2 regions of the Streptomyces sp. NPDC001508 genome follow, and region 1 is predicted to be linked to the other one. Evidence: riboswitches for the same ligand, from Rfam matches in the RefSeq annotation. Region 1 holds a riboswitch; the other holds the start of a gene.
The links. A riboswitch is a leader RNA that binds a small molecule or an ion and turns the genes downstream of it on or off. The one in region 1 is predicted to bind S-adenosylmethionine.

Region 1 (3,406 bases):
GTCATACGGGAAACGCCCCTCGCGGTCGCGCCCCGCCGCCCCCGGCGCGAGTTCGGCGGCGAGCCGGCTCGCCGCCTGAACGGCCTCGGCGGCCGAGGACAGGACGGGCACGTGTGCGGAACTCATAGGGAAACCTCCCGGAAGACGGCGGCGGGACGGGTGCCTGCCACCCGGCCGCCCCGGCCGAGCAGCCGGTGCCGGTGGCTGCCCGGTTCGTACGCGGTGCGGTACAGGCCGCGCCGCTGCAGGATCGTATGACGGACTCGATGAACTCGGTGAATTCGTGGGGAATGAGGAACTCGTGCAGATTGAATCCGTCGACACCGGCCGTCCGCGCGATACGGGCTGTGCCGTCGGCGATCCGGGCGGGTCTGCCGACCAGGGTCTCCAAATACGGGCTCAGCTCCGTCAGACGGCGTACGACGTCGGCCACCCTGGCCGGCCGCCACACAGTGTGCCGTCATCTGTCGGAACGAAGACCATCGCCGCCGGGCGAAACGCAGTCCTTGACAGCCGACCCGGCATCCAGCCTCCCAGAGATCGCGGACGTGAAATCCGAAAGGCATCGTAAACGCTGACCGGATTGATTTGTCTTCGGTTTCACACTCTGGAATCCGCGCCAATCCGACCCTGTTCGGCCCGTTGATTCCGGGCCTCGGACGGCGATTACGCGGGATTACGCGGCGACGCGTACGCCTCTCGCGGTCGGCCCGCGTCCACGCCGCCACCGTCAGTCGGCCCGGGTGAAGTCGCCGGTGAAGTCGAGGAAGTTGGCACTCGCCGGGAAGTACGCGTGTGTCACCTCAAGGAGGACACCCCCGGTGTCGCTGAGCCGTCGCTCGAACCGGAAGACCGGTTCGCTGTCGCCGATACGGATGAGCGCGGCGAGCTGCCGATCACCTTCCACGACTTCCGCGGTGACGGCCACACTCCCGAGTGCCGTCCCGTAGGCCTCCATGAAGTACTCGCCAAGAGGTTGGTCGGCCTGTCGGCGTGACCGGTCCTGCGCGTACAGCTTCGACAGCCTGCCGAGCAAGCCGGCGTCGACGGCCCTGGCGAAGGTTATTTCAAAACACAGGGCGTCACCGTGGCCCAGTAGCCGCTCGATCGTCACCGCCTCGGTCGCGGACGGCCCCTCGTCGAACAGTCCGGGCGGAGTGGGGCAGGTGGTGATCTCCAGCAGCGCCACCGTCGGGTCGAGATTGCGGACACGGAAGAGTTGACCGACGTCCACGCGGCTGGGGCCGCGCCTCACCACCGTGCCCCTGCGTGGCGCTCGCTCGACCAGCCGGTCGTCGCGCAGACGCTGGAGCGCCAGTCGGACCGCGTCGCGCGGGGCGGCGAGCGCACGGCCCAGCTTCACCTCGTCCAGCCGCGAGCCCGAAGGCACCCGGCCGTCCCGTATACCCGAACGCAAGGCGCCGTAGATACGTTGGGTGACGGGCATCAGAACCTCCGCTTTGGCCGAAGCCGGCCTGTTTCCTTCCGGGTGTGACATCCCATGGCGGTCGCGGAACATGGGCAGCGGGCCGACGGCACCACGCAGGGCGCTGGGGGAGACACATACCGGCAGCCGTGGCCGGCGAAGGCCGCCGGCCGGCCATGAGACGAAGTGTCAGACGAGACACAGACAGCTGGTGAAGCGCTGAAGACCGATGTGGCGTCGGCGGGAGAGCCGGGAGAACACCGTGGCGACGGCGAAGGAGGCCCTGGGCTCATCGCTGTGCCGCATCCCGGTCCTCCATGTTTCCCGCCCCCGGTCCCGGGGGCACGCGCTTGCAGGACATGTGGGTGGTCCTGCCGGGCTTTCACCTGGAGCACCCCACCGCGGGGGAGGGTTGCCGGTCAGCGAGCCAGGGCTTGACGCTGACACTCAATGCCGGACGTGATCGTACGGAGCGGTGTTGTCATGCGTCAATCCCCGATGACGGCCACCACCGGGTGCGGTGCGCGTCGGCATCGCCGACGAGCCCGTCCCGGAACCGCGGAGCCGCGGTATCCACCGCGGCGCGGGTCACGACGACGGTGGCCGGGCGACCGCGGGAGCGGCGTGGGCCGGTCAGGAGCCGCCGCGCTCGTGCGGGATCTTCTGGCCGGTCTCGATCGCCACGGGAAGCCGGTTCTCGGCCGGTGGCAGCGGGCAGGTCGCCAGGTCCGTGTAGGCGCACGGCAGATTGGCGGCGCGGTTGAAGTCCAGTACGACGCCGCCGTCGGCGGCGGGCGGCTCCACGGCCAGGACCCGGTTGGCGGCATAGGTGGTGACCCCGGAGGTCGCGTCGGTGAACAGTACTGTCAGCCGGCCCGCACCGCGCCCGGGGAAGGCGGTCAGGGACAACCGGCGCCCGTCCAGCTCGAACTCGATCCTGCCCGGGGCGTCGTACACATGCTCGAGGCCCTCCACCGCGGCGCCCACGGTGGTCGGCCGCGGCTCGTCGAAGGGCAGATAACGGCCCTTCACCACCCAGCGCGGATGGGGCGGGTAGGCGGGTGTCCCGGTGAAGGCGGCACGCAACGGCGCGTCCGGGTGCCGGGGACGCACGATGTCGTGCCCGCCACGCTTGGCGACCTCGATCACGGCGTCTTTCCAGACCGCGTCGACACCGCCGCGCTCGGGAAGCACGCCGAAACGGTGCTCGCCCCGCACCGGTGTTCCCTGGACGACCAGTTCCTCTCCGTCGTCCAGGGTGACGACGACCCCGTCGCGGCCGGTACGCCAGACACCGGGGGCGTCGGGGAAGCGCTGCGGCCGGTCGTCGAGCCAGTGCAGGGCGGTGATCGCCAGAAAACCGTGCGGATCGGCGAGCCGGGCCTCCTGGGCGCGGTACCAGTCCAGCCATTCCTCGGTGAAGGCATGGAGATCCGTCGGGGTGACATCGGTGGTCATGGGTGCTCCCTCGTTCCGCGAGGCCCGGCCTCGCCATGGTGTGCGGTCAGGTATCCGGTCGGCGGCCCGCCGTCGGGCACTCAGCCGGCGAGTTCGCCGAGGAGCGCCCAGGTGCGCCGCCGGTCCGCCTCCCCGGCGATCTCGGTGCCCGAGAAGACGACCTCGGTGGCTCCGGCGTCCCGGTACCGCCGTACCTCGGCGGCGACCGTCTTCTCGTCGCCGATCACGGCCACGTCGGCGGCCCGCCGGGCGGCGGAGAGTTCGATGACCCGTGCGTAGGACGGGATCTGTTCGTAGAACGCCAGTTGCTCGGTGGCCTTGGCCCGCACCGCCTCCACGTCGTCCGTGACCACGCCGGGCACCAGGGCCACGATCCGGGGCGCGGGCCGGCCGGCGGCCTCGGCCGCGGCCGTCAGGGCGGGCACGATGTGTTCCGCCAGGGCGCGTGGCCCGGCCAGATAGGGGAGGATCCCGTCCGCCAGCTCACCGCTGACGCGCAGCGCCTGCGGGCCCATCGCGGCG
Region 2 (3,406 bases), on a different contig from region 1:
GCGAAGAACGCATGGACTTTGGCGACTTCTTGGCGGCTGCGCGGACTGAATCCGGGGCTTCCGACCCGCCGGGCCGGGAACGCGTTCCCCAACTCTACCGCGTTCAACCCCACTGAATAGCCCCCTCCGCTTCTCTCACGGAGGGGGCCATCGGGTGAACAGTCGGTAATCGGAGTTACCGAAGGTAAAGGATCGTCAGCCGCCGGCCACGGCCGGGATGATGGACACGCCCGCACCGTCCGGCGTCGCCGTCTGCAGGCCCTGCTCGAAGCGGACGTCGTCGTCGTTGACGTACACGTTCACGAAGCGGCGCAGCTTGCCCTGGTCGTCCAGGACGCGTGCGGAGATGCCGGTGTGGTTCTTCTCCAGGTCGGCGATCACCTCTGCGAGGTTCGCGCCCTCGGCGCTCACCTCCGCCAGGCCGCCCGTGTAGGTACGCAGGATGGTGGGGATGCGAACGGTCACGCTCATGCGAGGCCAGCCTCTCGGAAGGAGTCCAGGTTCGGACGGATGGTGGCGGTCAGGCCGGTGCCGGCCACCGCGTCGAGGGTCTTGAGGCCGTCGCCGGTGTTGAGGACGACCGTGGTGAGCGCTGGGTCGAGCACACCGTCGTCGATGAGCTTCTTCGTCACGCCCACGGTGACACCGCCGGCCGTCTCCGCGAAGATGCCCTCGGTGCGCGCCAGCAGCTTGATCGCGTCGACGACCTGTTCGTCCGTCACGTCCTCCACCGCGCCGCCCGTACGGCGCGCGATGTCCAGTACGTACGGCCCGTCGGCCGGGTTGCCGATCGCCAGGGACTTGGCGATCGTGTTCGGCTTCTGCGGGCGGACCACGTCATGACCGGCCTTGAACGCGGTCGACACCGGCGAGCAGCCCTCGGCCTGCGCGCCGAAGATCTTGTACGGCCGGTCCTCGACCAGACCCAGCGCGATCAGCTCCCGCAGCCCCTTGTCGATCTTGGTGAGCTGGGAGCCGGAGGCGATCGGCACGACGATCTGGTCGGGCAGCCGCCAGCCGAGCTGTTCGCAGATCTCGTACGCCAGGGTCTTGGAGCCCTCCGCGTAGTACGGGCGCAGGTTGACGTTGACGAAGCCCCAGCCCTCGCCCGCCGGGTCGCCGATCAGCTCGGAGCAGAAGCGGTTCACGTCGTCGTAGTTGCCCTCGATGCCGACGAGGTCACCGCCGTAGATCGCGGCCATGACGACCTTGCCCTGCTCCAGGTCGTGCGGGATGAACACACAGGAGCGGAGGCCGGCCCGGGCCGCCGCGGCGCCGACGGCTCCGGCGAGGTTGCCTGTGGAGGAGCAGGACAGGGTCGTGAAGCCGAAGGCGCGCGCCGCCTCCAGCGCCTGGGCGACCACCCGGTCCTTGAAGGAGTGCGTCGGGTTGCCGGAGTCGTCCTTCACGTACAGGCCGCCGGTGACGCCGAGTTCGCGGGCCAGGTTGTCGGCCTGGACCAGCTTGGTCCAGCCGGGGTTCAGGTTGGGCTTTTCGGCCACGTCCGCGGGGACGGGCAGCAGCGGCGCATAGCGCCAGATGTTCGCGGGGCCCGCCTCGATCGTCCGGCGCAGCTCCTCGGTGTCGTACGCCGAGAAGTCGTAGGCGATCTCCAGCGGGCCGAAACACTCCTCGCAGGCGAACACCGGGCCGAGCGGCACCCGGTGACCGCACTCGCGGCAGCTGAGGGCCGCGGCGGGACCGAGGTCCACCGACTGGTTCGTGGTGCTTGCAACGGTCTGCACAGCCATGTGAGGCGAGGCCCTTTCTCCTCATCTTCCTCACGACGCATCTCGCCGTGAGACGGATTTGGCACCTTCCCTAGCCGGGAGCCTCGCGGAAACGATCGGCTTGCGCAGCGATCAGTACGAGTACCGGCTGGAGGGTTGCCGGGGCTTCATCGGGCCGTGTCCCTCTGCCCCTCTGGATGAGCTGTATGCGGTTGTGAACGCCGACGACCCCCGCCATGCGATGGTCATCCGCGTTGTTCAAGACTGTAACCGACGGCCAGGACAGTTGAGATAGTCGTCCGAACCGCGAGATGGATCACACATGCACCAGGTGTGATCACGACAGTGAGGAGCAGCTGACTGTGCTGGAAGAAGTCGAGCGCTGGCTGGCCACCCGCTCCTGGTCCGTGACCGACCGGCCACTGCACAAGATCATCACCGCGAAACAGCGTACGGGCCAGTCGGTCTCCGTCGTGCTGCCCGCGCTCAACGAGGAGGAGACGGTCGGCGACATCGTCGCCGTCATCCGGCACGACCTCGTACGGCAGGCGGCGCTGGTCGACGAGATCGTCGTCGTCGACTCGGGGTCCACCGACCGCACCTCCGAGGTGGCCGCCGCGGCGGGTGCCCGGGTGGTGCACCGCGACGCCATCCTGCCGCGGCTGCCCGCCGCGCCCGGCAAGGGCGAGGTCCTGTGGCGCTCGCTGCTCGTCACCGGCGGGGACATCGTCTGCTTCGTCGACGCGGACCTGCGGGAGTTCTCCTCCGACTTCGTCACCGGGATCGTCGGCCCGCTGCTCACCGAACCGGACGTCGACCTGGTCAAGGCGATGTACGACCGACCGCTGGGCGATGCGGCCGGCCAGGGCGGCCGGGTCACCGAGCTGATGGCCCGACCGCTGCTCAACCTGCACTGGCCGCAGCTGGCCGGTTTCGTGCAGCCGCTCGGCGGCGAGTACGCGGCCCGCCGCTCACTGCTGGAGCGGCTGCCGTTCCCCGTCGGATACGGCGTCGAACTGGGCATGCTGGTCGACGCCCTGCACCTGGTGGGCCTGGACGCCCTCGCCCAGGTCGACGTCGGTGTGCGCAAGCACCGGCACCAGGACGGGCAGGCCCTGGGCCGGATGGCCGCCGCGATCTACCGCACCGCGCAGCTGCGGCTGGCCCGCGGGCACCTCGTACGGCCCTCCCTCACCCAGTTCGAGCGGGGCGAGAACGGCTTCGAGCCGCACACCTACCCGGTGGACACGGAGGAACGACCACCGATGGCACAGATCACGGAATACACCACCCGCCAGGTGGCCTGACCCCACGACCGCCCCGACCCGAAACACAGCCGAAAACACCCCACAAACCACAACGGGACACGGGCCGACACCGGACACGCAGGCCGACACAGGACACGGGCCGACACGGGGCACGGCTGAGGCAAGGCGCGACCGAGACGCGGCGCAGGCCGCGGCAAAGCGCGAGCCGCAGCACGGCGCCAGCCGAAACAGAGCAGGGGCCGAGGCAAGGCGCGGGTCGAAGCAGAACGCGAGCCGAGACGCGGCGCGGGCGCGGGCTCCGGCTGGGGCTCGTCGTGGCAGGCGCAAGCCGAAACACGGCGCGAGCCGAAGGAGCGCAGGCCGAGGCAAAGCGCGGGCCGAAACGCCACGCGAACTTAAGCAGGACAC

Region 2: it holds a riboswitch for S-adenosylmethionine, as region 1 does, so the genes downstream of both, thrC (threonine synthase) here and ABT245_RS46095 (putative leader peptide) in region 1, are expected to answer to the same signal.

What each region holds. Positions count from the first base shown of each region.
Region 1 is NZ_JBEPAP010000016.1:4,341-7,746, forward strand. It holds gene ABT245_RS16945 (acyl-CoA dehydrogenase family protein) at 1-126, opposite strand, end outside; gene ABT245_RS16950 (GntR family transcriptional regulator) at 731-1,447, opposite strand; gene ABT245_RS46095 (putative leader peptide) at 1,616-1,732, opposite strand; SAM riboswitch class IV at 1,768-1,881, opposite strand; gene ABT245_RS16955 (DUF1684 domain-containing protein) at 2,060-2,884, opposite strand; gene ABT245_RS16960 (LLM class F420-dependent oxidoreductase) at 2,965-3,406, opposite strand, start outside.
Region 2 is NZ_JBEPAP010000060.1:18,209-21,614, reverse strand. It holds gene ABT245_RS36110 (MoaD/ThiS family protein) at 196-471, opposite strand; gene thrC (threonine synthase) at 468-1,751, opposite strand; SAM riboswitch class I at 1,770-1,934, opposite strand; gene ABT245_RS36100 (glucosyl-3-phosphoglycerate synthase) at 2,093-3,037, shown strand.